One region of the Bacillus sp. AFS053548 genome, then DNA from elsewhere that is predicted to be linked to it. Evidence: a T-box and tRNA genes for the amino acid it is inferred to sense, from the RefSeq annotation. Region 1 holds a T-box; the other holds one or more tRNA genes.

Region 1 (15,933 bases):
AGTGGCTTTATTTTTAAGATTCAAGCTAATATGAATCCTGCTCACCGTGACCGTATTGCATTTCTACGAATTTGTTCTGGCGTATTTGAACGTGGAATGAACGTTATGCTTTCTCGTACAGGAAAACAAATTAAATTAAGTCAGTCAACTCAATTGATGGCTAATGACCGTGAAACGATTGATCGTGCATTTGCTGGTGACGTAATTGGTATTTACGATTCAGGTACATATCAAATCGGAGACACAATTACATCTAGCAAACAAAAATTATTCTTTGAGCCATTACCAACTTTCCCACCTGAGTTATTCCTAAGAGTTAGCCCAGTTAACTCATTAAAATCTAAGCACTTCCATAAAGGTGTGGAACAATTAGCTCAAGAAGGTGCAATTCAAGTTTATAAAAATGAATTTAACGAGGTCATTTTAGGTGCTGTAGGTCAACTTCAATTTGAAGTATTTGAATACCGCTTAAAAAATGAATATGGATCTGATATCCGTAAAGACCATGTTGATTACAATATTGCTCGATGGGTTAAAACAGATGATGTTAAAGGACTTAAGAAATATCAAGATATGCGTAACATGCTAGTATATGACCGTTTCGAACGTCCATTATTCTTATTTGCAAACGAATTTACTTTCAACCGTTTTAAAGAACGTCATGAGGAATTAGAATTAGTTGAAGCTCTTGATGTTAATAATGAAATACAAGTTGATTAATAAAAAAGTGGATGTTTTTAACATCCACTTTTTTTTCGCATTTAAGGTAATTTATTTTTTGGAGCAAGTTTAACTGTTTTCATGCAAAATTCTCAATTTGATCGGATTTATCGTTTCATCTTAAAAAATTAAACTCATCATACCCCTTATTATCCAAATCTTTAAAGCCTTAATAAAAAAGCCGAACCTACTATAATTTAGATAGCAAGTCGGCATTTTTCAATTAAATCTATTATTCTATTAAATTACATGTTTTTCTGTATCAACTTTAGCTTCCTTGTTTCTTGAAAATAGATTAGCCAATGCTTCTGGCAACGCGATCATTGCTGGTAAAAAGATCGGTAATAATATAAAGCAAAGGACGACTAGACCAGTTATTACCGCAATCGCTAATTCAAACAATAAAAGGATTCCAGATGGTATAAGTGTAGCAAATGTACCTCCAAGTATAATTACCGCTGAAATAATTACTCCACCAGTATGCTTAGATGCTAATACGATTGCCTCTTTCGGTGACAAATGAGTATATTCCTTAAATCTCATCATGAGGAAAATACTATAATCCACTCCTAAAGCGACTATAATTATGAAAGAGAAGAACGGAACAAAAGAAGATATTCCTTCATATCCTAGCAAATCTATGAAAATATAGTTGATCATAAACATTGCACTGTAGTATGCTCCTAAAAGTGATGCAGTGATAAATACTGGAGTCCAGAATGATCTTATCACTAGGAATAATACAAGTAATACCCCTATTATAACGATTGTTGTTGTTTTATTTAGGTCACTACTTAAAATATTGTTCATATCATTTGTTGTTGCACTCGGACCCGAAACACCTGACTTTGCATCTGAAAGTTCTGAGCCTTTAAGTCCATTTTTAACAACTGAACTTATTTTATTGATCGTATTTAAAGATTCTTTTGAATATGGATCATTCTTCAAAACAATTGTTAGCTTTGTAATCTTTTTATCTTTTGACATAAACATGTCTATTGATTTTTTAAAGTTCTCGTCAGCCAATGCTTCTTTTGGAATAAAGAAAGTTTTATTAGAATTATACTGAGTTAAGAAATCATTTGTCTTTCCTAATCCGTCAGATATTTTCTCTAACCCACCGTTTACATCTGATAGTTTTTCTCCGAAAATACTAAATCCATTGATGCCAGTTACTAGCTGTTGCTGACCTGATTTCATTTGACCAAGTCCATCTGATACTTTATTCATATTTGTGACAATTTTTCCAATTCCTGATGATGCTTGGTTTAAGCCACTTTCAAGTTTTTTCAAACCATCAGCCATTTGAGTTAATCCATTACTCATACTAGAAAGATTACTGTTTGCAGTAGCAAAACCTGCAGTTACAGCATTATAATTATCATTTAAAGCTTTGATTCCTTCTGGAGTAATTTGATTTAATGAAACAACTGTTTGATCAATTGTTTGCTTTAATGATTGGTAATTTACATCATCTTTTGAATTTGAATAACTACTGCCTAGTGCTGTCACCATTGATTGCATTTGAGAAATTGCGCCTTTTAGACCAAGCAGTGCTTGTGCTGATTCTTGGTAATGAGTTCCCAATTCTTTATAACCAGATTGCATTTTCTCATAATTTTTTGCCAATAATGATACACCACTACTCATTTTTCTTAAATTCATTTCGATCGTTGCTATACCACTAGAGATTGATTGAGAATTACCAGAACCATTGCCAATCCCTGCTTGAATTTGTTTTAACCCACCACTTAATGCTGTCACACCATTTTGTAGTTCCGTTGTACCATCTACCATTTGGTTAACCTTTGAAAAATCCGCTGACCCTAGTTTATCTTGGGCCAAACTTAATCCGTCATGTATTTCGTTAACTCCATCTTTTGTTTTTGAAATACCATCAGTCACTGTACCCATTTGGCTATCAACATAAAAACTATCAATTTGTTTGCTTTCAGGTTGTGTAACTGAAGATACTTGCTTAACAGCCTTTATCTTCTTAAGTCTTTCAGTAACATTATCAATTACTGCAAGTGATTGATTATTATCAAGCGCTTTGTCGTTTTCAATTACGACTGTTGCAGGCATTGCCTGACCTTTACCAAAATGATCTGAAACGATATTAAATCCTTTTGATGAAGGATATTTATTTCCAAGTTCTCCAATTGTATCAAAGTTTAGCTTTTCTTGATGGAAATATACCATCGGAGATAAAATCAATAATATGATAACAATTGTTATAATTGGTTTCTTTATTGCAAATGCAGATGAATTACCAAAAAACTTGTTTTCTTTGTGTCCACCTACATTTTTAGATGGCCAGAAAAGCTTTTTCCCTAAAACTTTCATAATAAACGGTGTTAACGTTAATATTTCTAGTAATAATATGCATACACCTATAACAACTACAACACCTGATTTATATATTGGTGATTCTGCAAATACAAGTGCAAGGAACGCAATAAACACAGTTAAAATACTATAGGCAATTGTTTTACCAGCCGTTTTATAAGTGTTTACGATTGATTCATCAACTGAATGACCAAGTGAAAGTTCCTCTTTAAAACGATTAAAAAGGAGTATGTTGTAATCTGTTCCAATACCAAAAAGAATCAGTATTAGTAGCATTTGTGTAAGACTTGTAATTGGAAATCCAGCTTTATCGATTAATTGAGCAGCTATCCCCATTGAACATAGATAAGAGAATGCAACAGCAATTAATGAAACAAACGGTGTAACAATCGATCTAAACGCAAGAACAAGTACTACTAAAATAAAAATCACTGTCAATGCAGCACTTTTTTCAACTCCAGCTTGTGAAGCTTTTAGATAATCATTGTTGATAAAATCTTCACCACTTAGATAATATTTAACTGGTACTTTACTTAGTTTATTATCTAATTCTTTTTTTATATCATCTATTTCTCTTCCGTTTTTATCTAACTTATAACTCACCATTAGTGTGGTGCCGTCTTTTGATACTAATGAACTTTTTGCATTTGGAATACTAAAAGGATCAATGATTTCCGAAATTCTAAGTTCTTTACTGCTATCATGGATTCCTTTAACAGCGTCACCAATTTTTTCCATTTCGTCATTTGAAATTTTATTTTTATCATAAAAAACAATCAGATTATTCGTTCCTTTTGCAGTATCCATTTTTTTGAGGATATGATCTGCCATAACAGAAGGTGAATCACTATTCGCTCCTTCCTGCCCCTTATTCCGCAGAATTGCATTTATGTCAGGTTGTAGAACTGTTAACAATACTGTTGCAATTAACCAAATTGAAAAAATGATCCAACGACCCTTTATGATTTTGTTCACACGGTCCTCTCCTTCATTCATTTATCTCTCTTTTTTTTCTTTTTCCTTATCAAGAAAATACAATACATCAAAGAATTCATAATTATCCATTCCATCTGTCTCCATCTTCTTCTTTACAGCTGTTACTAATAATCTCATTCCTTGTTCTACAATCTCCTGTTCATGTGAATCCAAAAAAGTTAACGCACTATTTAATGATTTATTTGCAATTTCAGTAATACTACCATTTATTTCATCCGAAATATTTTCTGGTAATGAAATTTCTACGAATCGTTTATCTTTAGGGTTAGGTGTTTTCAACAAAAGCCCCTTTGTAGTAAGACGCTCAACGATATCTGAAACAGTACTTTGCGTCATTTTTAAATTTTTAGAAAGTTGTTTTATGCTCATTGTTTTATGTGCATATACTTCACCAATAACTCTTGCTTGTGGAATTGTTACGCCATGTTCTTCTGAATGTTTTTGAAGACTTTTCATTAAAAATCGTTGTAAAAAATCGATTGATTCACTTATAAATTCAGCACGTTCTACCATTTAATCCCTCCAACACACAATACTTCCTGTACGATACATCTTATACGATGTATCGTACAAGATTTATAATATTTGTCTTAACTGCATTTGTCAATTTAAATAAACATAAATGTAAATTCCCTAAAAATTAGTTACTCCTATTGTTAAAATTCAACTATTTAGGAAAAATATCCAATAAAAAAAGCAGTTGATTATTCAACCACTTTTATGTGAATTATGCTTTTTTTGATTTATATTGGTACGTTGTCTTTTGCTTCGGTTCTTTAATCGATAAATACACAGCTACAACAATTAGAATACTTCCTATGAAAAATGAAGGATTAATTTCTTCATTTAATAAAAAATAACCAAATATCGTACCAATTAATGGTTGTAAAAAGAAAAATAATGATCCTGTGGAAGTATCGATATATTCAAATCCTTTGTTCCAAAGATAAAACGCTCCTGCTGTAGAAATCGTGCCTAAAAATATAACTCCCATCCAAATCCAACTATTTGATGGCAAGTCAGTTATGTTATTACTTTGTTCTATAATCGTTAATGGTAATGTAAAAATTACACCAAATACTGTTGCCCAAGTTGTTACGGTTAATGATGAGTATTTATTCGTCTGAACTTTACTTAGAACTGTATACAATGCCCATGTTATTGCAGCACCTACTAATATGAGATTTCCGAAATAAGCTCCTAAATTTGAACCACCTTTTGGTAATCCAATTACAACAATTACTCCAATTGTAGCTAAAATTACAGATACAATCTTACGGCTATTAATCTTTTCTTTTAAAATTAAAAATGCAAATAATGAAATTAACGCCGGTGATGCTGAAGTAATTAAAGATCCCATGGCTGCTCCTGAAAGCTTCGTACCGATAAATTGAAAACCAATTGAGCCCGTATAGCCTACTAATGCAATTAGCGCGATTGGAAATAAATCTTTCTTACTAATTTTCCAGCTTTTTTGGAAGAAACTGATGATTCCTAAAGTTAGTAATGCTAAAAGAAATCTCATTTCAAGTAATAACCATGGAGAAATACTGTCTAATACTACTTTACTAACTACATAGGTCATCCCCCAAATACTAGCGGCCAATGATAAACACAATGCTCCTTTAAAGAAATTCATTTAAAATTCTTCCTTTACTTATTATTCCAATCATTTTTCGAAAGTTCAAACATAATTTCGGTTACATATTGGTTTTTAAAATAAGAATTTTCTATTATTTTTATCTGTTGAAATCCTAACTTCCTTAATAATTTAATTGAAGATGAATTTTGCTCATCAGCGATTGCGTTTATTTTTTCTTTGTTTAATTCATTGAATAAGTAATCAACTATTCTATGTAATGCTTCAAAAGCATATCCCTTATTTTGATACAATGGCTCTAATGTAAAGCCGACCTCAACTTGATTTGCAGGATCTAATAAAGTATGTACGCCAATATCCCCTATTAGTTGACCATTCATTTTATTTTCAATCGCTACTTGAACCCATGAATCAGGTAAATTCATTTCAGCTGATTTTTGTTTTTCTATAAAATTAATTGCTTGTTCGTATGTATAATTCTCCCAACCTTGATAAATCGCCACATCTGGATTTGAACGATATTTATAAAAGTTGCTAACATCTTCATCTTTAAATCTTCTAAGTTTTAATCGACTAGTCTCTATTTCAAAAAATTCTAGTTTGCTCATATTCCACCTCTAAAAATTCACTTTTTATCGTAATTGTACATTCTATTATACTTAGAAATTTCAAAATAAACATAATTTTTTGCATTTTGATAGTTTATTCAGAATTTTCTTATATTTTATTGTATATTTCTTTTTGGTATTTGGTACAATTATAAAACAAAACCGATCATTTAAACTCTAAAATTATAGTTGACACTTTTAACTGTAAATAATAAAATTACAGTATACTCATTTAAATTGAGTTTGGTAGTCAACCTAATTTGATTAATTAGATCATGCATTTTTAATCGTTTTTTCTCTCAACTGTAATTTTTTTTATTACATTTTAAATATAAGGAGTGAGTAAAAGAATGGTGCATCTATATGTAACATCAAGTTGTACATCTTGTCGTAAAGCAAAAGCTTGGCTAGAGAAACATGATATTGATTATAGCGTGAAAAATATTATGAATGAATCTCTTACACTTGATGAAATTAAATCTATTCTTCGCATGACAGAAACTGGTACTGAAGAGATTATATCGAAAAAATCAAAAACGTTTCAGGAATTAAATATTAATATTGAATCGCTCCCACTTAATGAATTATATAAATTAATCATAAATAATCCCAAAATGTTGCGCCTGCCAATTATCCTAGACGAAAAAAGATTACAGGTTGGTTATAATGAAGAAGAAATTCGTAGTTTTCTTCCTCGTAAGCTACGAACATTCTCATACATTAAATCACAAAAAGTAGCTAATTAATAATAAACAAATTGTATTACAGAACTAAATATAATAAAGAAATATATAAAAAAATTAACGATTTTAGGAGGCAGACCATGAATAGTGATTTCACTCTTGCCATTCATAGTTTAACTTATCTTGCGCTGCAGCCGGATCGGATGTCTACTAGTGATGCAATATCAGAGAGTGCCTGTGTCCATCCAGTTCGTATTCGTAAAGTGCTTAGTTTGTTAAAAAAGCATGGATTTATAAAATCGAAGGAAGGATCTGGTGGTGGATTTATTTTTGCCTTAGATTTAAATGAAGTTAATCTATGGGACATTTATATAATCACCTCTGAGGGGGCACTGCAGCCTAAGTGCCCTGAATCAAATGAAAAGTGTGTTGTTGGGGCAAATATGCAAAATGTTCTTTTTACTATTTTCTTAGGTGCAGAAAAACATCTTGGGGAATTTTTAAAGCAATACAATATTAAGGACATTGTCGATCATATCAAATGTGAGAATTGAGCAGCTAAAACAGTGAAGGCTAAGCCTTCTTTTAATCGAAATGTAAAAAAAAAAATTACAGTTTGATCTAAGAACTGTAATAATCACAAATTTTTTAACTTATAAATCTAAATAAGAAGGTGGAAAAAATGAACTTGAATAATGATACTATTTTAAAAACAGGTGACTGGGTTAAAGGTATATCAATGGGTGGTGAATTAGTTATAGGTTATGTTGAATCATTTAAAATTCATGATGAAATAGTAAAGGTAAATGTAATAACTTCAGATAACAAAACGACTGTTGGGAAAACCATTCACATGCTAAATAAAAACGTTATGAAAATGCCTGATTCGAAAGTGACAAACAAGGAACAGATTCGCTTTCTAATTGACGTGGCCCTCTCAACGGGGGATGAGGATTGGTTTAATGAGCTATCTTCTCAGTTAAACTCCATGAAGCAACTTGTTAATAGCGTAAAATAAAGCTTTATTAAAGGTTGTCTATTTAGACAGCCTTTTTTTTGTTTAAAAATCATCATTTTAGTTTAACAAAGCCTTGAATTATATTATAGACCTTCCAATTAGACAGCCTTTCATATATTAGAGACTAACACCTTTTTTATTTACAACTACACTAGTAATTCGATACTTTTCATTCAATAAACCTAGTTTTTCAAAAGAGAAAGATTCCTACTTTATAACCAGTATCCCCCTTCTCTTCTTGAGAAAATTGAACTTCCTCTCCACCCGAAGGATAAACAAGACGTTCATATTGAAATTAATCATCATAAATCCAGCGAGTTAGAAAGTTTGAAACATAAAAAAACTGATCAAATCATTGACCAGTTTCAAATCATATTAATATTGAGTTAATTTATTCAATGGTGTTTGAATAATTAGTGGTTTTTTTGCAGGATCTAACCATTTTAAAATGGATACTACATTTGTTTTAGGTGTAGCTGTGCAGCCTGCAGTATATCCTGAAGATCCAGCTACGTGAAAAAAGATTGCACTACCTTTTCCTGGGGTTCTCGCAGTATTGTAGTTAATAACAAATCCATAATCATATTGAGAAATATTCATTTTTTCGGCAGTTTTCCATCTACCGTTATTTTCTGATGCCAATTGCCAAGTATTATATAATTTACTATTTGAATCGTCTACAAATACATCATTTGAAGTAATTTTACGGTATGTCATTTTCGTTCCTGGATTTGAATATCTACCAAATGCTGTTGAAATTGTATATTTCCCTTCAGGTGTTTCATAATCACCCTCATGCTTACTACTAATCATGCCGTTTTTACCGATCACACCTGAATATGTATGTAATTTTTTCCAACTAGTACCGTTTTTTTCAAATGTTTCAATTAAAACATTTCTTGTACTTTCATTTTCTGCTGACACAATGATTAATTGTTTTGAAGTACCTAAAGTTTTCATTTTATTTACGGTCGTGGCAGAAACTGTTGTTGGAGCTTTTTTAATATATTTACTTGAAACCCATCCAGTTTTTGTTCCACTTTTTATTTTATACCAAGAACCACTTGTGCTTGTTATCGTAACTTTCGCACCCTTTTTAAGTGTCCCAATTACTTTATAACTCGTACTAGGACCGCTTCTTACATTTAAAACTGATGCAGTTACTGTACCACTTATCGTCGCAGCTTCCACGGTCTTAATAGAACTCGGAGTAGTATTTCCATAGAATAAACCTCCAGTTAAAATTGATAGTGCCAAAGTTGTTTTGCAAATACTTTTAATCATTAAATCAGCTCCATTGTAAAGTAAATCTATATTTGAGCCTTTATTATACATAACTAACCTTACATAATAAGGACATTTTTATTACAATTCAATTAGTTTTATAACATTTCTCTAAAAATTGTAGAAATTGTTAAAATTTTTTCGATACTATTTAAATTATAATCAATAATGACAAAAAAAGAAGCCAATTTTAAATTTGGCTTCTTTTTTATTTATTAATGCCCGACCATCATTGAAGATTTTGATTCATCAAGATCTGCTTTTGACGCATCTACATCTTGCACTTTTGGTTTTCGCAAAATGATCGCTAACAACGCTCCTACTAATGCGATCCCTGCTGCTAGTAAGAAAGTATCACCAAATGCTGAAATCATTGCATTTAATGGATTCGTTGTTTTTGCCATATAATCCTTAGTACTCGAAGTTAAAAATCCAGCCATACCTGCTACTGCAAATGATACCATTACTTGCTGTGCAGCTGCAGTTAAAGGCGTTACACGACTTACTAAATGTCTTGGTGCAGATTGTAATACGTGTGTATTAATCGGCATCATTGATAATCCCATTCCAGCACCCATCATAGCAAGTGTTAACATAATAAATGTATTAGAAGAGTCAACTGAAATCTTAGAGAAAATGAATAGTGCAGATGTGATAATTGTTAAACCAACTAACGCCATCGGTCTAGCACCAACTTTATCATACATTTTACCACCAATTGGCATCATTAAAGCCGATGCTAATGCTTGAGGTAACATAATTAAGCCCGTTTCAAATGCCCCATATTGTTTAACTGTTTGTAAAAATAATGGAACAATTAGGAAAGAACCAAATAAAGCAATTTGCATAATCCATGTAATTAAAATACTTCTAACAAAATCAGACGATTTAAATACACGTAACTCAAGTAAAGGTTGTTTTAGGCGAAGCTCAACAAAGATGAAAAGTAATAATGCAACTCCACCTACGATTAAACCTGTTAATGTTCCTTTTGAAGTCCAACTAGTTGAACTTTGACTAACTCCGTAAGCTAACATTGAAAAAGCGATTGGAGCAATGATTATACCTAATCCATCTAAAGCAGGTACTGATTTTGATTCAAAATTAGGTAAAAATTTAGCACCAACTATCATAGCAATAATACCAATTGGTAAATTAATTAAGAAAATCCAATGCCAAGTAGAATACTCTACGAACCATCCTGAGATAACTGGACCTAATGCAGGTGCAAGTAACATTGGAATTCCAAGCATCCCCATGATTGATCCGATTTTTTCTGGAGGAGCTAATCTAAAGATAATTGCCATACCGATTGGCGCAACCATTCCTCCACCTATTCCTTGTATTACTCGGAATAAAATTAACTGTTCAGGTGTTTGTGCTACAGAACAAAGAACTGATCCGATTGTAAAAAACAAAATCGTTAATAAGAAAATTTTCTTTGCTCCAAAACGATCAGACATCCAGCCTGCAAGTGGTATAACCGCTGATAATGCCAATGTATATCCTGTAATCGTCCACTGCATTTTTGTTAAATCAGATTTAAAATATTCGGTAATTCCAGGTAATGCTACGTTTACTACCGTACTATCTAAAATAACCATGATCATACCTACGATTACTGCCATCATTGGACCGATAATCGTTTTTACGCTAAACGGCGTGTCAGCCGAGTTTTGCTGATTATTCATATATTATCCCCATTTCTTCTATCTATTTTTGTTAAGCTGTATTGAAACTCGTTCAAATTTTCCATTCTATTTATTAGTGCAAAAAACATTTTATGATAAAAGCGAAATTTGAACAGAAAGTCTATCATACAAAAAAACAATTAAAATGTAAATAGTAATTGTCCTTGATCCGAAAACAGTACTCATAATAAGTACAGTATATGTTAATTATATGTCCATTTCAAGTTTAATTTTTAATTATTTCTATTGATTTTTTGTAAGACTACCTTATTACTTCAAACAGAAAGTTTAAAAATAAAACAAATAAAAAATAGCCCTTATGATTCTATTCACTTAGGCTATTTTTTAATCACATTATTTTAATTATTTATTTTTAACATACTTCATCATTAGATGAGCAATTGTATGTTGCTCTTGTTCATCTGCAACTTCCCAAAGGTCTTTTAAAATTTGTTCTTCTGCATTTTTTGGTTCAACTTCATTTGCTAAATAATTTCCTAAGCGATATGCCATTTCAGAAATAGCACCTTCACCAACACCTTTGTCACCTGTTGCATCTAAACGATCACCTAAAAAATCTTTCCATTGATCCCAGTTATCTAAAATTGACATCGTTTTTCACCTCATAATAATAGTTGTTGAAGATTACATAAATACTATTTACCTTTTTTGAAGTAATTATGTATGAATTATTATCCGGGTAATATTGTCAGAAAATTAAAATAAAAAAGAGCTAATCATTTTGCAAAATTAGCTCTTTTACTCATATTATTTTTTATTTTCGTTCATAAAAAATATCGCTAAGGTACCAGGCCCTGCATGAGCACCTATAGCAGACCCAATTGAATTAATAACAAATTCCTTACATCCAAATGTCTCTGCCATCGCATTTTTAATATCAATTGCTTTTTCTAAATCGTCACCGTGAGAAATACCAATTAATTGAGTTGATAAATTTGTTCCTCGAGATTCCATAATTTCAAGGATTCTTTTTATCAATTTTTTTGAACCTCTAATTTTTTCAAGTGGAATTAACTTTCCATCTTCAACGTGTAAGATTGGTTTAATATTTAATAAATTGCCGACAAAACCAGCCATTTTACTCAAGCGACCTCCACGCACCAAATATTGAAGATCATCAACTGTAAAGATATGTTCTATATGTTGTATACTTTGTTTTATATTCTTAACAACCTCTTCTTTTGTAGCTCCGTTCAACGCAAGCTTTGCAGCATTAACAGCTATTAGCCCTTGTCCGATTGATGCACTTTTTGTATCAAATATCTCTAGATCAAAATCAGGAAACTCCTCGTCAAACTCATTTTTTACCATTACTGCTGATTGATATGTACCTGAAAGTTCAGAAGAAAACGCAATATAGATACATGATGTATCTTCTTTTGCATATTTAACGAAGGTATTATAAATATACTCATACGACGGCAGAGACGTTTTAAATACTTTTCCATTACGCATTTCATTAAATAAAGTCTTTGAATCCAATGTTAAACCATCAAAATATTCTTTTTCATCTTCTGAATAAACTCGTAGTGGAATGACATCAATATTATATTGTTCAATGATCTCTTTTGGTAAATCAGCCGCACTATCCGTAATAATTTTTAAATTCATCTAATCATACCTCTGTTTCAAAAAATTGGTTTATTCTATTTAAACTCATAAATTCTATTCTCTCACAAAATGCTTTTACAGAAAAATGAAATGTTTTAATATAATTTTAATATTAATATTTGCTATTAACTAATATATACCTTCTTTTTTTCATATTCTTCACAAAAAATTTTAAATTTACCATTCAAACTGTTTATTTGGATAATAGCCATATCGATATTCTAATTGATTTTTTTCATCTTCACTTCTTTTTTGGCGCAGTGCATAAATAATTAAAATGGATCCGAACACTTGTACCCAGCTACCAACAAGTAATAAATCATGACCTAAAATAATCTTATCACGTAGTAACGCCGCATTAGCAATACCGTCAATTAAAGCTCCTAAACCGATTAATTGATTGCCATAAGCCTCAATTTTATCTAGTTGCGTCCCCTCCATCAATGCTCCAGTTGTTTCAATTTGAGCACCAATTGATTGAATAATACCTCCTAGTGCGTTTAATCTAAAACCTTCTCTTTCCATTCCTTCAATTTCTAAATTTGTTGCAAATGTATTTGTAGCATTTCCGGCTGCTTGAATCCAAGCACCAATCATCATTGTTAATTCAAATTCTTTTTCTATTTCATTTTCATTTTCTTTTATTGCTCTCTCATATAATTTTTCTCTTCCAATTGCTTGAATGGTGTTTCCAAAAGCTTCAATCGCATTACCTTTAGCGAATAAACTTCTACCAAAGTTTTCGCTTACGATTTTTGTACTTGAAATACCAACTGCAGCCGTTGATGTACCAAATAATAAAAAATACGCACCAATTAGGGGTAAATCATCAACTAAATCCCTCACTTTGGCACCTCCATTCAAATAGTATTTAAATCAGTTTATTCAACTTTAAATTTAATTGACAATTAATATTGTTTTGATTAATATAATAACAATTAATATTTCGAAATTTAAAGGCTATGAAGAGAAAAGTAGTAAAGCTAAAATTATTTACAGAGAGCTCCTGTGTGCTGAAAAAGGAGTAATAATAAACTTTATGAAAAAAGACTTGGAGCTTCTTATAGAACTAAAGTTCACTTTAGGGATGGTACGACGGGTTCTCCCGTTATAGAGATAGGGTATAAGCATTCGTGCCGTACCTAAATAAGGTTGGTATGGTAACATATCAATAAACTGGGGTGGTACCACGAAGTTAACAAACTCTCGTCCTCAAGATGATTAAATCTTGGGGGTGGGAGTTTTTTTATTTGCAATTAGAAGGTTAAAAAAAACAAATAATTTCGAGGTGAAAACATGCATTGGGCATATAAAATCGCAAATGAATTAATTGAAAAATATCCAAATAAAGAAACTTATGTATGTGCATCTGGCATTAGCCCATCCGGGTCAGTCCACATTGGAAATTTTCGTGAGATCATAACCACTTATTTTGTTGTGAAAGCTTTAAATAATTTAGGTAAGAAAACAAGATTTATCTTTTCTTGGGATGATTTTGATCGTTTTAGGAAGGTCCCGAATAATATTGATCCAACTTTTTATCATTTTATAGGTAAAGCTTATTCAAATATCCCAGACCCATTTGGTTGTCACTCAACATTCGCTGAACACTTCGAAAAGGAATTTGAAAATTCCTTATCTGAACTAGGAATTGAGGTTGAGTTTATTTATCAAAGTAATGAATACAAATCTGGAAGATACAATGAAGAAATTATACATGCTATCGAAAAAAGAAAAGAAATTTATGATATTTTAATGAAGTTCAAAACTAGTGTTCCAAATGAACGTGAACGTAATAATTTTTACCCTATTACGCTATACTGTGAAAATTGCGAGAAAGATGATCCTTCAATTACTCATTATAATAGGGAAAGCAAAATGTTAAATTATACATGTCGTTGTGGATTTTCAAATCAATTATCTGTAGAAGTTACAAACAATATTAAATTAAACTGGAAAATTGATTGGGCTATGAGATGGATGAAAGAAGACGTTGTATTTGAACCAGGTGGAAGAGATCATTCTTCTGAAACAGGTAGTTACAATGTTTCAAAAGAAATTGCTAAAGCCATATTTGACTATGATGCACCTCATTATACACCTTATGAGTTTATTGGAATAAAAGGTCAAAATCAAAAAATGTCCAGTTCCTCTGGTAATTTAATAACCCCAACCGAGTTATTACAAATCTATTTACCAGAAGTGATTCTCTTTATGTTTGCTAAATATAAACCAACCGCAGCATTTAATATTGGTCTAGATGAAGATGTGATTAAAAACTATTCAGAATTTGAACGGTATCAATCAAATTTTATCGATCAATCTTTACACGATTTAGATATTTGCCAATCGGTAGAATTTGCACATATCGGCAAAATTGATAAAAAATATCCAAAGTTTAATCATGTTGCTAGTATTCTGCCTCTTGTAAATTACAATGTAGATCTATTAAAAGACATATTTGTTAATCATGGAGAACTTTACTCATCCATTGAAATAGAGAAAATTAGTCATATGGCTGAATATTGGATAAAAAAATACAATCCACAAAAAAATATAACGATAAACGAAAAACGAGCTTTTGAATTTTATCACTCTTTAACTGAAGAACAGCAATTTTGGTTGAACAATTTATGTGACTATTTATTAAATAACGAGCCCCAAGATCAAACTGAATTAATGAAAGAATTATATTCGATTTGTTATCATGACGATAAAAAAATAATGAAAGCAAATCAAAATAATTTTTTCACAATGATCTATCAGCTTGTTTTAAATAGAACAAGTGGGCCACCTATTCCATTGTTATTTCAAGCAGTGCATAGAAATCAGCTAATTAATTTATTAAACTTCAACGAAAGTTAATATAGGTAGCTAAAATAAAAATGGACTCAGCTTTATACAAAATGAGTCCCATTTTTATTAATTTTTATTGAATACGATTTTTAAATGCTTCTTCTGTCACAATATAATCTTCTTCTCGATCTTCATGTTTACGATCTTCGGGAGCAACTAGTGATCCTTTTGGATGAGTTGGTTCATGACCTTTTTTCTTATGATTAAAGCTTTTACCTCTTGCCATTATAAAATCCTCCTTAGTTAAATCATCATTAATAATATGAGTATTTGGACTTTAACTTATAGATGGTAGATTATTACAAGGAAGAATTTTATTAGGCTGATTTTGATGATATGATATTGAAAAATACTTAATTAAGTTAGAGGTATAAGATGAAAAAAGAATTTGCAATCAGTATTTCAAATCATATTAAAAATTGGATGGTTTCAAATAATTCTTTATTTAATATTGAAGAAATACCAACAACTTTAAATACATTACAAAATTTTCAAC
Region 2 (15,933 bases), on a different contig from region 1:
AGGAGGGAAATAACAATGGCAATGGGTGGACGCAAAGGTGGACGTGCTAAACGTCGTAAAGTTTGTTACTTTACTTCAAATGGCATCACTACAATCGACTTCAAAGATACTGAGTTATTAAAACGTTTCGTTTCTGAGCGTGGTAAAATTTTACCTCGTCGTGTAACTGGTACTTCTGCGAAATACCAACGTAAATTAACGATTGCAATCAAACGCTCTCGTCAAATGGCTTTATTACCATACGTAGCTGAATAAGCTAAGTAATAAAAAGTACAGCATTCTCGTGCTGTACTTTTTTTGTATTTATGAAAAAATAAGTTTTATGGTAAAATAAGAAATAGTATGCTTATCGCGAAATAAGTAGGGGTAGTTGAAAGGAGCTTTATTTTGAAATCGACTCGATTTATTACCGAGGGTGCAGTACTATTAGCTATTTACTCAGTACTACTGTTAATATTTAGATTTGTACCGTTTCTCTCAATTTTTATGGCATTCCTTATGCCACTGCCATTTATTATTCTAAGTATTAAATACTCAATTAAAGAATCACTTTTACTTTGCTGTGTGGCGCTGGGATTAACAATTGTGATTACCTCATTTAATTTACTTCCAGTTACTTTAATGTACTCAACAGTGGGTATAGCATTTGGTTATCTATTGAAAAACGACCGAAGTAAAGGCGAGATTTTACTTACTAGTACTTTTTTATATTTAATACATACAGTACTATCGTACATACTATTCAAAGCTGTTTTTCATATTGATTTCGTTAAAGAGAATATAGACTTGGCAACGGAAGCTATAGAAAAAAGTAAGGAACTTAGTGCCAGTCTTGGTACAAATGCCAATGAAAAGGCATTAGATAGTCTTACAAATGCTATTAAATTAATCCCTACATTAATTCCTTCAATACTGTTAATGGTTAGTTTTATACTTGCTTTTTTAACCCAACTAGTAACTTTTCCATTAATAAGAAGATTAGGTTATAAAACACCAAAATTTAAGCCATTTAGAGAGTTTAGACTCCCAGTAGGATTCATGTGGTTCTTTTTAATTGTAATGATTTTTTCATTCTTCAATTTGAAACAAAGTAGTTTCCTCAGTACAGCAGTGATTAACTTAACTTATGTACTTCAAATTTTACTGCTCGTTCAAGGTTACGCATCGATCTTTTATTTTAGTTATTTAAAACATTTTTCTAAAGCGGTACCAATTATTATATTGATCGCAAGTTTTATCATTCAACCATTAATTTATATTGTTTTACTAATTGGAATTGTCTCAATTGGAATATTTAATAGAAGAAAAATTTAAACTTAAAAACATATTTGTTACTAATTTGTTGTGAAAAAGTGAATAAACTTTAATATGTAAGTTAGATTTTATTTGGCTTAGGGGTTGAACATATGCAAGATTTTCATAAGAAACAGATGTTTCTTATACCCGTCTATCTTTTAACTGCTCTTTCAGTGTTTCTGATCGGAACCGTGGTCTATATTCAACCTAAAATAGGGATAATTTTTATCGTTATCTTTTTATGCGTTATTTTTCTAGTTGTAAAGTTAGAAATTAAGTATCGCTACGTTTTAGATATGTATATAGAATCAGTTATGTCGAGAGTGAAAAATTTAAGCAACGAAGCAATTACAGAAATGCCAATTGGAGTATTACTTTATGATAGAGAGTACCATATTGAATGGGGCAATCAATATATTTTAAATATTTTAGATGATCGTTCATTAATTGGTAAACACATATTTGATCTATCTGAAGGATTAATGGCTTTAATTTCGAAAAAAGAGAAAAAAGAAGATGTATTGATTATAAGTAAAAGAACATATCGGGTAGTTATTAAAAGGGAAGAGCGATACATTTACTTATTTGATGTGACAGAACAAGCACAACTAGAGAAGTTATACGAAGATCAAAGAACAGTAATCGGAATTATTTTACTAGATAATTACGATGAAATGACACAGGGTTTAGATGACCAGGAGCGTTCTAGTGTAAATGGTGCAGTAACAACAATGTTAAATAGTTGGGCTAATAGTCATGGTATGTTCTTAAAACGTGTTTCATCCGATCGATATAGTGTAGTTTTAAATGAAGGAATTCTGGCAGCATTAGAAAATAATAAATTCTCTATATTAGACCAAGTAAGGGAAGAAACTACAAAGCGTAATTTACCTCTTACTCTAAGCGTCGGTGTTGGAGTAGGTAGTTTGAATTTAACCGAACTTGGCCAACTTGCTCAATCTGGTTTAGATTTAGCGCTAGGACGCGGGGGAGATCAAGTAACTGTTAAAAACATTAATGGTAAAGTAAAGTTTTTTGGTGGAAAAACAAACCCTGTAGAAAAGAGGACGAGGGTTAGAGCGAGGGTAATCTCGCATGCATTAAGAGATTTAATGAAGAGTAGTACCAATGTTATGATAATGGGTCATAAGTTACCTGACATGGATGCTCTTGGTTCAGCAGTTGGTATCTTAAAAATGGTAATGCACAATGAAGTGGATGGTTATGTAGTAATCGATAAAGATGAAGTAGATAAAAGTGTTAATCGTTTGATGAGGGAAATGTCTAAAAATGAACAATTTATGTCTTGTTTTATTTCACCTGAAAAAGCAAAAGAACTTATTTCTGAAGATACATTAATAATCGTAGTAGATACCCATAGACCAACAATGGTTGAAGAAGAATCACTTTTAAATGAAACAGATAAAATTGTTGTTATAGACCATCATCGAAGAGGAGAGGACTTCATTAAGGATGCAATTCTCGTTTATATGGAGCCATATGCTTCATCTACTGCAGAATTAGTAACTGAGTTATTGGAGTACCAACCTAAGAAAATAAAATTAAGCATGCTTGAGGCAACAGCCTTACTTGCAGGTATTATTGTTGATACAAAGAGTTTTACTTTCCGAACAGGAGCAAGAACTTTTGACGCAGCGTCATACCTGCGTTCGAATGGCGCAGATACGATTCTCGTTCAAAATTTACTAAAACAAGATATGAATGAATATATTCGCAAAGCAGAATTGATAGAGGAAGCCTATATGTACAAAGAGGGCTTTGCGGTTAGCTTTGGAAAAGACAATGTAAGCTATGATCAAGTTTTAATCGCAAAGGCTGCAGATACATTATTAACGATGACTGATGTCATTGCATCTTTTGTTATTGCGAAAAGGTCAGATAATGTTGTTAGCATCAGCAGTCGTTCATTAGGGAATATAAATGTTCAATTAATAATGGAAGAGCTTGGTGGTGGCGGTCACTTAACAAATGCTGCTGCACAAATTGAATCTTCTTCAATCAGAGAAGTTGAACAACATTTATTGAGAATAATCGATGAATATATTGAAGGGAGAACAAACAAATGAAAGTAATTTTCTTAAAAGATGTAAAAGGAAAAGGTAAAAAAGGAGAAACTAAAAATATCGCAGATGGCTATGCAAGTTTCTTAATCAAAAACGGAGATGCTATTGAAGCTACCGCAGGTAATATGAAAACTCTTGAAGCGAAAAAAAATAAAGAATTAAAAGATGCACAAATCGAATTGGAAAATTGTAAAAAGCTAAAAGAAACAATTGAAACTTTAACAGTAGAACTAAAAGCTAAGTCAGGTGAGGGAGGCCGTCTATTCGGATCAATCACAAGCAAGCAAATTGCAGATGAGCTTAATAAAGTGCATGGTATTAAACTAGATAAGCGTAAATTCGAAATGAATGATGCGATTAGAGCACTAGGTGTAACAAATATTAAAGTAAAATTACATCCTGAAGTAAGTGCAACTTTAAAAGTACACGTTAAAGAACAATAAGAAAAACAAGCATCTGGAGGACTAGAAATGAGTGATTTGCTAAATGATCGTACTCCACCACAGAATATAGAAGCTGAACAGGCAGTATTAGGGGCCATACTGTTAGACTCAGAGGCGCTAATATCAACTTCAGAACGGCTTTTACCAGATGACTTTTATCGAGCTGCCCATCAAAAAATATTTGAAGCGATGCTAAAGATTGCTTCAAGGAATGAGCCTCTAGATGTTATCACGCTTACTTCTGAACTAGCTAATCAAGGAGTGTTAGAAGAAGTAGGAGGAGTATCATACTTAAATGATTTACTGGCTTCAGTACCAACGGCATCTAACGTTGAATACTATGCAAAGAGCGTTGAAGAAAAATCTACTTTAAGAAGATTAATTAGAACCGCGACAAATATTGTAACTGAAAGCTATGCGCCAGATACTCCAGTAGATGTTGTATTAAACGAGGCTGAAAAAAGTATTTTAAAAGTAGCTCAGCGCACAAACGTTTCTGGTTTTCAAAGTATCAAAGATGTAGTATTTACTACATTTAGTAAAATTGAGACCCTATTTAATCAACGCGGCGAAATCACAGGTGTACCGACAGGGTTTACCGATTTAGATCGAATGACAGCGGGATTTCAGCCGAATGACTTAATTATAGTAGCCGCTCGTCCTTCAGTAGGTAAAACGGCTTTTGCATTGAATATCGCACAGAACGTAGCTACTAAAACGGATGAAAACGTAGCAATTTTCAGTCTTGAGATGGGATCAGATCAGCTTGTCATGCGTATGCTATGTGCGGAAGGAAATATTAACGCACAGGCATTGCGTACAGGTAATCTTGAACAAGAGGACTGGAATAAGCTTACGATGGCTGCTAGTAGCCTAGCTGGTACAGGCATATATATCGATGACACACCTGGTATTAGAGTAAATGACATACGTGCTAAGTGTAGAAGGCTGAAGCAAGAGCATGGCTTAGGAATGATCCTAATTGATTATCTGCAGCTTATTCAAGGTAACGGCAAAAGTGGAGAAAATCGTCAACAAGAAGTATCTGAAATTTCACGATCTCTTAAAGGACTGGCAAGGGAATTAAAAGTACCTCTAATAGCCTTATCTCAGCTATCACGAAGCGTTGAGTCAAGACAGGATAAACGTCCAATGATGTCTGATATCCGTGAATCAGGAAGTATTGAGCAAGATGCGGATATTGTTGCGTTCTTATACCGAGACGATTACTATGATAAAGAATCAGAGAATAAAAATATTATTGAAATCATTATTGCTAAACAAAGGAATGGTCCAGTAGGTACTGTTTCATTGGCATTCGTAAAAGAATATAACAAGTTCGTAAACTTAGAACGAAGGTTTGATGAGCAAGCACCAGGTGCCTAAAAATAGTTTGGAAACAGACAGTCACAAATATGTTCAATTGTCTGATTGCTATTACTTGGGATGCCATCTAAAAAATAATCACATAGTGAATCTATGTGATTATTTTTTTTTGTTAGGGCAAACTATTTTTATCAAATTCTTTAGTTTGTATTTACGAACAAATAAAACTTAGAACAGAATTATTCAATGAGATTTATTGACAAATCCCGTAAGTTTGGTATACTAGTTTTGGTTTTAGTTCGGAAATAGCGTATTTTAATCGGAGGTGCAGTACATTGTCATCAGTAGTAGTAGTTGGTTCTCAATGGGGAGACGAAGGAAAAGGAAAAATTACTGACTTTTTATCACAACAGGCAGAAGTAGTTGCTAGATATCAAGGTGGTAATAATGCAGGTCATACAATCGTATTTAATGGTGAAAAGTACAAACTTCATTTAATTCCATCAGGTATTTTCTTCTCAGATAAAATTTGTGTTATTGGAAATGGTATGGTTGTAGATCCTAAAGCTTTAGTTCAAGAGCTAGCATACCTACATGATAAAGGTGTTTCAACTGACAACTTACGTATTAGTAACCGTGCTCATGTTATCTTACCTTATCATTTAAAACAAGATGAGCTAGAAGAAGAGCGTAAAGGTGATAATAAAATTGGTACTACTAAAAAAGGTATTGGACCAGCTTATATGGACAAAGCTGCTCGTGTGGGAATCCGTATGGCAGACCTTTTAGATAAAGAAGAGTTTTACGAAAAATTAAAACGTAATCTTGAAGAGAAAAATAATTTATTTGAAAAAATGTATGATTCAAATTCATTAAATATCGAAGAGATTTTTGAAGAATATTATGAGTTCGGACAACAAATTAAAAAATATGTGTGTGATACTTCTGTTGTATTAAATGATGCAATTGATGGTGGAAAGCGCGTATTATTTGAAGGCGCACAAGGCGTAATGCTAGATATCGACCAAGGTACATACCCATTCGTTACTTCTTCTAACCCAGTTGCAGGTGGAGTAACAATCGGATCTGGTGTTGGTCCAACAAAAATTAATCATGTTGTTGGTGTATGTAAAGCTTACACTACTCGTGTTGGTGAAGGTGCATTCCCAACTGAGCTTTTCGACGAAATTGGAAATACAATTCGTGAAGTAGGTCGTGAGTACGGTACAACTACTGGAAGACCAAGACGTGTAGGTTGGTTTGATAGTGTAGTAGTTCGCCACGCTCGTCGTGTTAGTGGTATTACTGATTTATCACTTAACTCAATTGACGTATTAACAGGTCTAGAGACTGTTAAAATTTGCGTTGCTTATAAATTCCGTGGAGAAACAATTTCTGAGTTCCCTGCTAGCTTAAAACAACTTGCAGAATGTGAGCCAGTTTATGAAGAACTTCCAGGTTGGACAGAAGATATTACAGGAGTAAAAACTCTTAATGAACTGCCAGTTAATGCAAGACATTATGTAGAACGTGTGTCTCAATTAGTAGGTATTCCATTATCTGTATTCTCAGTTGGTCCAGACCGTAACCAAACGAATATCGTACGTAACGTTTACGGAGCTTAATATAATAAAAAGCCCTTAAATAAAAATTTAGGGGCTTTTATTATTTTTTTAAAAAAACTATTGCAAAACTATTAGAAAGTATGATAAGATAAATCTTGTCGTCATAACTAGTAAATAGTTTATGAAGTTAATCATTGTGAGCCATTAGCTCAGTAGGTAGAGCATCTGACTTTTAATCAGAGGGTCGAAGGTTCGAATCCTTCATGGCTCATCTTTTCTTAAATTAATGTGGCCCGTTGGTCAAGCGGTTAAGACACCGCCCTTTCACGGCGGTAACACGGGTTCGAGTCCCGTACGGGTCATCCTTTTTTAATAAAATTATCTTGGTCCCGTGGTGTAGCGGTTAACATGCCTGCCTGTCACGCAGGAGATCGCCGGTTCGATCCCGGTCGGGACCGCCATATAATGGCTCGGTAGCTCAGTCGGTAGAGCAGAGGACTGAAAATCCTCGTGTCGGCGGTTCGATTCCGTCCCGAGCCATCATAAAAACTACTGTATATACAGTAGTTTTTTATTTTATATCAACCTTATAGAAAATAGAATATAACAGTTCGATTTTACAAAAAAACTTACTTAATTTAAAATAGAAGTAAGTGGAGTAGACCTCTAGCAACAAGCTAGAGGTTTTTTTCAAAAATCTAGTGTTTATATACAAAAAGAATAACACGTAAGAGCGTAGTCGTATTATATTTAGATTGATAGTCCACAAAACGAAATTGCTATGATAAGTTTATTTGTTGCCTAATTTTATATTAAAATGCAAAAGATATGTATAGAATTGACGGTAGCAAAAACTGACTAGAAAAGGAGTGCGGGGAATGAATAAAAAAATATTAATAGTCGATGATGAAAAACCAATTGCTGATATATTGAAGTTTAATTTAGAAAAAGAAGGCTTTGAAATTGTTTGTGCGTATGATGGAGAGGAAGCATTACAAAAAGTAGATGAGTTTCTTCCTGATCTAGTTTTATTAGATATTATGTTACCAATTAGAGATGGTTTAGAAGTTTGTAGAGAAATAAGAAAGAACCATGAAATGCCAATCATTATGATTACAGCAAAAGACTCAGAATTAGATAAAGTACTAGGTTTAGAAATGGGAGCAGATGACTACGTAACAAAACCATTTAGTACACGTGAGTTACTTGCCAGAGTAAAAGCAAATTTACGTAGACACCAAACAGGAACTACATCTGAAAAAGAAGAGTCAGTGGAAGTTATTATTGGCTCGCTTGTTATCAATCCAAACGCTTATATCGTAACAAAACGTGGCGAGAAGATCGAATTAACTCACCGCGAATTTGAATTACTATATTATTTAGCGAAGCATATCGGACAGGTTATGACGAGAGAACATTTACTTCAAACTGTTTGGGGTTATGATTACTTTGGAGATGTACGAACTGTCGATGTAACAATCCGAAGACTTCGTGAGAAAATTGAGGACAATCCAAGTTATCCACTTTTCATTGTAACAAGAAGAGGAGTAGGATATTACCTCCGTGATCCGGAGCAAGATTAATGGCAGCTTATAATAAAGTTGGTTTATTTAAATCAATTGTATTTAAATTTGTACTTGTTTATATTTTACTAATCTTGGTGGCTATGCAAATTATTAGCGTTTATTTTTCAAGAGAGCTTGAAAAGCAACTTGTAAACAGTTTTACAGTTGCGATAAACGAACGTGCTAAGCTATTGGCTTACAATATAAAAATAGAGTATGAAAAAAAGAAAACTCTAGACGATCCAGAAGTAAAAGCTAATATTCAAAAAATAGTTTCTGACTTCGGAAAGAATATTGGAATATCAGACGTAAGAGTTATTAACCAAAATAGTGAAGTCATTGCTACTTCAGATTCTAGTAATCGATCTATTGTTGGTAAAAGGACTACTGATATTTTAGTAAAAAGAGCACTTTTAGTAGGTACTAGAACTGAGAAAGTGTTAATTGATCCTAAAAATGGTCATCGAATGAAAACGATTGTTACCCCAGTAATGGAAGGTGACGAAATTGTTTCAGCCATTTACACAAGTGCTTCTATGGAAAGCACTTATGAAAGAATGGAATTAATTAACCGTATTTTTTCAACTGGTACACTTATAGCAGTCGCGATTACATCCATTTTAGGAATATTATTGGCTAAAGCAATTACGAAGCCAATCTCTGAAATTAGAAGACAGGCCCAAGAAATGGCGAAAGGAAATTTCTCTCGCAAATTAAAGGCCTATAGTGAAGATGAGATTGGTGAATTAACGATATCATTTAATAATCTATCACGTAATTTACAGCAAGCCAGAGCTTCAACGGATGGAGAAAGAAGAAAGCTTCAATCAGTACTAGAGCATATGTCAGATGGGGTTATTGCAACTGACCGTAGAGGGAAAATTATTCTTTTAAACGATCCAGCTGAAACGATGCTTAATGTTTCACGTGAAACAGTATTAAATAAATCGATCTTAGAGGTATTGGGAATCGAAAAGATCAATACTTTAGATGATTTATACGATGAGCCAGATTCAATTATGTTAGATTATAGTGATAATAAGAGACCAATGATTATACGAGCTAGCTTTTCAACTATACAAAAAGAGTCTGGTAAAGTTAATGGTCTGATCGCCGTACTCTATGATGTAACTGAACAGGAAAAAATAGAGCAAGAACGTAGAGATTTTGTTTCCAATGTGTCACATGAATTAAGAACGCCGTTAACAACGATGAGAAGCTATCTAGAAGCATTATCAGATGGAGCTTGGGAGAATAAAGAAATTGCTCCTAAGTTTTTACAAGTAACTCAAGATGAAACTGAACGAATGATTAGGCTAGTAAATGACTTATTACAATTATCTAAGTTAGATAGTACCGAATATCGTTTAATGAAAGATTGGGTTAACTTTACAGAGTTGTTTAATCGTATAATCGATCGACATGAAATGAGCAAGTCTCAAGAAGTATCGTTCAAACGTGAGTTTATAAGTAAGACGAGATTTGTATTTATAGATGAAGATAAAATTACACAAGTGTTAGATAATATTATTTCAAATGCATTAAAGTATTCACCAGAAGGTGGGACTGTAACTTATCGTATTAAGGAATCTAGAGATCAAATATTAGTTAGTATTACTGACCAAGGTATGGGAATTCCAAAAGAAAATCTATCAAAAATATTTGATCGTTTCTATCGAGTAGATAAAGCTAGATCGAGACAAGTTGGGGGAACCGGCCTAGGGCTTGCTTTGGCAAAAGAAATGATTTACGCGCACGATGGTCATATATGGGCTAAAAGTGAAGAAGGAAAGGGTACAACAGTCTATTTCACACTTCCGGTGGCTGATGACCAAGAGGATGAGTGGGAATGAGAAGAGAACATATAAAATCAGTTATATTAACTACTCTTGTTATAGTAAGCTTAGTACTTTCATATAGCTTATGGTCATATCAACCAACATACGATGTACTTCAAAATCAAGACTATGTCCAAAAAGTTTCGATTGGTGCAAAAAGAGACTTTAAGGACATAGTAATTCCGAATTTATTAGTTGTTCATGAATCAAATAAAAATTATGAAACAACTAAACAGAGTAATATATCACCGATTTATAGATCATTGCAGAAATCCGAAATCACAAATTTTGAAAATCTGACAAATAAAACGTCTGAAGTTGCCTACCAATCAATTACAAAAGGAAAAAATAAATTAGAAATTATTTTTCCGACTGTAGTACCAGTAGAGACATTAGGTAAAGTTCTTAATCTAGATGCAAAACGACTACAAAATGTTTTATTTGACCGAATAATCATCAATTTATCTACTAAACAGGATTCTTCAGCAAGGATCTATTTTTCAAATGAAGCACAAAATATTCTCTATGGAGCAACCTTTGATAACTCTTCAATTATTGCTTCAGTTGAAAAGATAAGAGACAATTACGAAAGCTTTACTGAAAGCTTAAGATATAAGTTAGATTCAGGTAAAATAATTTATTTACCTAAAAAACCAATCAAATTAACAACGATGGAGTTTCTTACAACGGATATAGATGTTGATAAATTAAAAGATGCAATATTTAGTGATCCATCAAATGTCCGAAGAGAAAGTACTGATTCAGGAGATACATTCACAGACGGTACTAGATTAATGTCAGTTTCACCATTAAACCGTTCGATTGCATTTGTTAACCCGACAACACCTGAAAATAATAATAACCAAAGTCCTAATTTATTAGTCCAAAGAAGTGTTGATTTTATTAATGCTCATGGTGGCTGGACTGATGGATATATATTATCTGGTGTTAAACCTGAAAATAATGAAGTTTCATTTAGACTTTTTGTAAATAATTTACCTGTGTATAATAATTCAACAATTACGACGGGCTGGGGAGTAGATGATATAGAAACCTTTAAACGTCCATTGTATAAATTTACTAGAATCCAGGTGGACAAGAAGGAAAGTGAAATGGAATTAATGGCCGGTCCTCAAATTATGGAGATCATATCTAATAATAAATCTATTAATAAATCCCTTATTAAGGATATTAGCTTAGGGTACGAGACGATATTTGATGAAGATAAATCAACAATCAATCAGCCGTACTATAATAGAGCAATCCAGTTAAAACCTGTTTGGATTATAAATTACGATGACACATATAAGAAGATTGATCAAGATTTGCTAAGTAGAACTGGGGTGAATATTGTTGGATTGGAGTAGGATCAAAACAATATTTATTTTAACTTTCTTAGTATTAGATTTATTTTTAGCGATTCAATATTATCAAAAGCGAAGTAGCGATCAGTTTGATACGATGGCGGAATCGAGTATTGAGGAGCAATTAAAGGAAAATGATATCACATATGTGACATTACCTAAAAATTCTTTAAAGGAATCTTATATATCAGGAAATAGTAAGGATTTCTCGAAGAAAACTTTTGCTGATAGAAAAGGACAGAATATACAAATCTACAAAGATGTATTACAAAGTCAATTGAAAAAACCAGTTCCAATTGCAGAGACAAATAAAATACTCTTCTTAGAAAATTTTGTGAAGGAGTATGTTTGGAATGGTGGTAACTATCATTATTGTCAAATAGATCCAACGTCAAAAACTATATACTTCTGTCAAACCTATAAAGATCGCTTAATTTATAATATCGAAAGCTCAGTAGTTGAAATAAAGTATAACGATAAAAATGAGATATACGGGTATCGCCAAAGATATTTAGAAAACTTAAAAGAAATGATCGATAAAAAGAATGTGCAAGAAGCTTTACCGGCAATTAAAGCCATTGAAAATTTATTTGTGAAAGATGAATTAAAACCGAGTGATCGAATTACAAAAGTTGATTTTGGCTATTATACAGTAATCCCGTTATCGAATGGAGTTAAATTCATCGCACCAGCGTGGCATATAGTTGTCAATGAACAGCAGGATTACTTTGTTAATGCTATTGAGGGACAAATAATTAAGATCGATAAAGAACAATGGAGTGAATAGCGATGAGTCTGCATTTTAGTGTACTTGCAAGTGGAAGTACCGGAAATGCGTTATACGTTGGGACGGAGAAAACTAAGCTTTTAGTTGATACAGGACTAAGTGGTAAAGCGATGGAGTCTTTATTTAAAGAAATCAACAGGGATATAAAAGAAGTTTCCGGCATTCTAGTCACGCATGAGCATAGTGATCATATTAAAGGGCTTGGAGTTCTTGCCAGAAGATATCAAATCCCAATTTACGCGAATGAAAAAACATGGAAAGCAATGAACCATTTAATTGGAGAAATTCCAACAGAGCAAAAGTTCATTTTTAACATGGAAACGACGATTCAGTTTGGGGATATTGAAGTTGAATCATTTGGTGTATCACATGATGCTGCTGAACCAATGTTTTACGTATTTCATCATAATGAGAAAAAATTTGTTACAATTACGGATACAGGCTATGTAAGTGACCGAATGAAGGGAATCATTTCTAACGCAGATATGTATATTTTTGAAAGTAACCATGATGTCGAAATGTTACGCATGGGTAGATATCCATGGAGCATTAAACGCCGTATTTTAAGCGATGTTGGTCACGTTTCAAATGAGGATGCTGCACTAGCAATGTCAGATGTAATTGGAGATAAAACAAAACGTATTTATCTTGCACATTTAAGCCAAGATAATAATATGAAAGAGCTTGCCAGAATGTCTGTTACTCAAACATTAGAGGGAAAAGGATTTGAAGTTGGGATGCAATTTGAAATTCATGATACGGACCCTCAAAAACCAACAGATATAGTGTATGTATAAAACAAAGCGCATACTTAAGGGGAGAGTTTACTTTCTCCTCTTTTTTTTACGTTAAAAAATATAAACTGGGAAGCAGGGAGTGGTACTCGACGTAGTCGCCAATTTTAGGAATTAAGTATAAGTGCAACTACGCCTCTGACTTCGCCTAAAAGGCTCGTCAATCGACGAGTTTTCTTTATGTGCTAAAAAAAGGAGCTGTGTATAAGTGGAAAAAATAATTTTAAGCTGTGATGAGCATATAGAATGGGCTCTTGACGATTTTGTGGATAAGTATAGTGAAACACCCCTGTTGAATAAAGTCGAAAAATCGCATAATATATCCACAACCTGTGAATATTGTCAAAATGATGCCATATATATTGTATCGAACATAGATTCCCCCACTAAATGTGGATAGAAATTGTGGGTATGTGGATAACTTTTGTGTATAACTTGTTCGTAAAGTGAGGATATAATGTGAATATCTCAATTATCAGTGTTGGAAAGTTAAAAGAGAAGTATCTAAAGATGGGGATTGATGAATACATAAAACGATTATCTAGTTATGCAAAAATGGATATAATCGAAGTCCCAGATGAAAAGGCACCAGAGAATTTAAGCGATGCAGACGTGCTAATCGTAAAAGAAAAAGAAGGCGAAAGAATTTTAAGTAAAATAGCAGAAGATGCTTATGTAATTGCATTAGCAATTAAAGGGAAGGAACATACGTCTGAATCACTAGCAAAAAAAATAGATCAACTTGCCACATATGGAAACAGCAAAGTTGCATTTGTGATTGGCGGGTCATTAGGTCTAAGTGATGCTGTGATGAAAAGAGCGGATGATACATTGTCATTTTCAAAAATGACTTTTCCACATCAGTTAATGAAGTTGGTTTTAGTTGAGCAAATCTATCGTTCATTTAGAATTAATAGGAATGAACCATATCATAAATAGAGATAGTTTATTTTAAAATAGAAAAGGGAAAGTGCTACCAAAAGTTTTTTGGATCACATTCCCTTTTCTGTGTTTTTAGTTTAAATTTCCATCATAAGTGAAGAAAATCTCCCCTGGACTTAATTTGTAGGACCATTGTCAACACTAGCTTCTACGGTACTTTGAACGTTAGCCGGCACCAAGGATAGGAAGTCATAACCAGTCATAGACTCAATTGAATCTACACTTACCCTATAGTAGCTCCAAGGGTGACTAGAAGTTGTTTGATCATTTGGTAGCACTACAGCTATTACCCTCGTAGAAGCTGTAACTCGACTTAAATCATTATTCCCATTAGGTAATACAACGATCACTTTCCATGTTTTCGCTGGTACGACAACCCCATTCCCAACAGTAGTCTTATATCCATTAGACCCAGTGCCCCCGGATCCATAGCCTCCAGATATTACATATAATTCGTTTCCAGCTGATACAAGTGAACGACTATACTCCTCTAAATTAGCCCAAGTAATTTCGTTGTTATTTGGAGCTTGAGGAATCATATTGCTCATTAGAAAAGTTGCTGAATTATTAGCAACAGTAGATGTACGGTCAGCAGATGGACACATGTGACCTCGGTCAAATCCGCTTCCTGAAAATTCACTAGCAGTAACTTGATACCACCCTGATGGCAATGTAGTATCAGCACGGAAGTCATCCTGACGAGCCGCACTTCCAAGGTCAGATGAACCTACGTGCCAACTAACCCAGTTAGGCTCGTGTTTGCTATTGTTGTAAGATAAATCGTACTGAGGTTTAACCATCAAATAATTATTAGAATTAGATATATAATTTGTAGCACCACTTGGATTTCCCAATCCGATATGATCATTATCAGTGCCCGTTTGTGTTTCTGTTGAAGGTTCCGCTGTAGAAGACGAATTTTGAGGAATTAGACTGCTCGTAATCACAAAGTCATTAGCATTATTATTCGTGTCCCAACCATTCCCTTGGCCTTGGAAAGTTCCACCATTGTTGTCTTTACGTTCTACACTTGTCGTGGCAGATATAGTACCTACTGGTGTAGATTCTGAATCATTTGCAGAGCCGAATCCAACAAAATCCACCACATTAGAATTTGTCGAACCTGATACCGCTGTAGTTACTTTTGCTAGTGCAACTTTTCCGCTGCTTGCACTTAAATTTATAGTACCTGTAACATCTGCAGTCGGTAGATCAACAGTTCCGCCACCACCACTTGCTTCTTTAATTAAATAATACTGATGTGATCCAATACTACCTGTCAAATTTGTAATGCTGCTGAATGTACCAGTTGAAGAAGCATATTGGACAGACCATCCAGATAAGCTAATACTTGAGTCTGTAGGATTATAAAGTTCAATATAATCATTTTTGTAGGAAGTACCACTATTACCACCACCACCATAAACTTCGCTGATTACAACATGAGTTCCAACAGCAGCCTGTGCAGGTTTCGTAAATAAGTTTCCTAATGCACTACTAAAAAAAACTAAACTAGAACAAACGAGGTAGGCTGTCTTTCTTTTTAGATTTTTCTTAATTTTTTTAGATAACATAGTATTTTGTACCGATCGACTTTCTAACATAAAATAAAAACCTCCTACTAAGTATTGAAAAAATATTGATAGTGTAATTGAAACAACCCAAGAATAAGAACTTGATCCATTCATCGTATATGCTTGGGGGGAAATAAAATAAAAGGTGTCCTAAAGAAGGTGTTCTGGTTGTGGATTCTCGTGGTGCCCTGGACCCTTGGGTTATAAAGAAAATGGGCTGAAATGATAATTTGTACAAGAAAAAAATATGTTTATTAGGGCAAAAAAACTATTACTTAATCTAAAGCAAGTAGATTGTTTGTATACAGATAGTTCTTAAAAAAGGTTTAATCACCTCCTAATAGTATTTTCCGTG

What was found. The T-box of region 1 lies ahead of lysS (lysine--tRNA ligase). A T-box ahead of a tRNA ligase gene usually reads a tRNA of that ligase, here a tRNA-Lys.
Region 2: it encodes a tRNA-Lys, which carries the amino acid that the T-box ahead of lysS (lysine--tRNA ligase) is inferred to sense. The anticodon was not compared.

What each region holds. Positions count from the first base shown of each region.
Region 1 is NZ_NUHI01000032.1:30,959-46,891, reverse strand. Features, by position in the region: gene CN946_RS17245 (peptide chain release factor 3) at 1-720, shown strand, start outside; gene CN946_RS17240 (MMPL family transporter) at 961-4,044, opposite strand; gene CN946_RS17235 (MarR family winged helix-turn-helix transcriptional regulator) at 4,066-4,578, opposite strand; gene CN946_RS17230 (DMT family transporter) at 4,793-5,704, opposite strand; gene CN946_RS17225 (GNAT family N-acetyltransferase) at 5,719-6,273, opposite strand; gene spxA (transcriptional regulator SpxA) at 6,624-7,019, shown strand; gene CN946_RS17215 (RrF2 family transcriptional regulator) at 7,097-7,510, shown strand; gene CN946_RS17210 (IDEAL domain-containing protein) at 7,639-7,974, shown strand; gene CN946_RS17205 (SH3 domain-containing protein) at 8,350-9,258, opposite strand; gene CN946_RS17200 (MDR family MFS transporter) at 9,474-10,949, opposite strand; gene CN946_RS17195 (DUF3243 domain-containing protein) at 11,313-11,561, opposite strand; gene CN946_RS17190 (DegV family protein) at 11,718-12,581, opposite strand; gene CN946_RS17185 (DUF6944 family repetitive protein) at 12,759-13,427, opposite strand; T-box leader at 13,535-13,798, shown strand; gene lysS (lysine--tRNA ligase) at 13,878-15,446, shown strand; gene CN946_RS23550 (hypothetical protein) at 15,511-15,663, opposite strand; gene CN946_RS17175 (hypothetical protein) at 15,813-15,933, shown strand, end outside.
Region 2 is NZ_NUHI01000005.1:375,507-391,439, reverse strand. Features, by position in the region: gene rpsR (30S ribosomal protein S18) at 22-255, shown strand; gene CN946_RS03620 (YybS family protein) at 388-1,314, shown strand; gene CN946_RS03615 (DHH family phosphoesterase) at 1,407-3,383, shown strand; gene rplI (50S ribosomal protein L9) at 3,380-3,823, shown strand; gene dnaB (replicative DNA helicase) at 3,851-5,209, shown strand; gene CN946_RS03600 (adenylosuccinate synthase) at 5,485-6,774, shown strand; tRNA gene CN946_RS03595 (tRNA-Lys) at 6,913-6,985, shown strand; tRNA gene CN946_RS03590 (tRNA-Glu) at 7,005-7,076, shown strand; tRNA gene CN946_RS03585 (tRNA-Asp) at 7,100-7,175, shown strand; tRNA gene CN946_RS03580 (tRNA-Phe) at 7,182-7,254, shown strand; gene yycF (response regulator YycF) at 7,593-8,297, shown strand; gene walK (cell wall metabolism sensor histidine kinase WalK) at 8,297-10,132, shown strand; gene CN946_RS03565 (YycH family regulatory protein) at 10,129-11,484, shown strand; gene CN946_RS03560 (two-component system regulatory protein YycI) at 11,471-12,268, shown strand; gene CN946_RS03555 (MBL fold metallo-hydrolase) at 12,271-13,065, shown strand; gene CN946_RS03550 (CxxH/CxxC protein) at 13,271-13,462, shown strand; gene rlmH (23S rRNA (pseudouridine(1915)-N(3))-methyltransferase RlmH) at 13,522-14,001, shown strand; gene CN946_RS03540 (DNA/RNA non-specific endonuclease) at 14,121-15,608, opposite strand.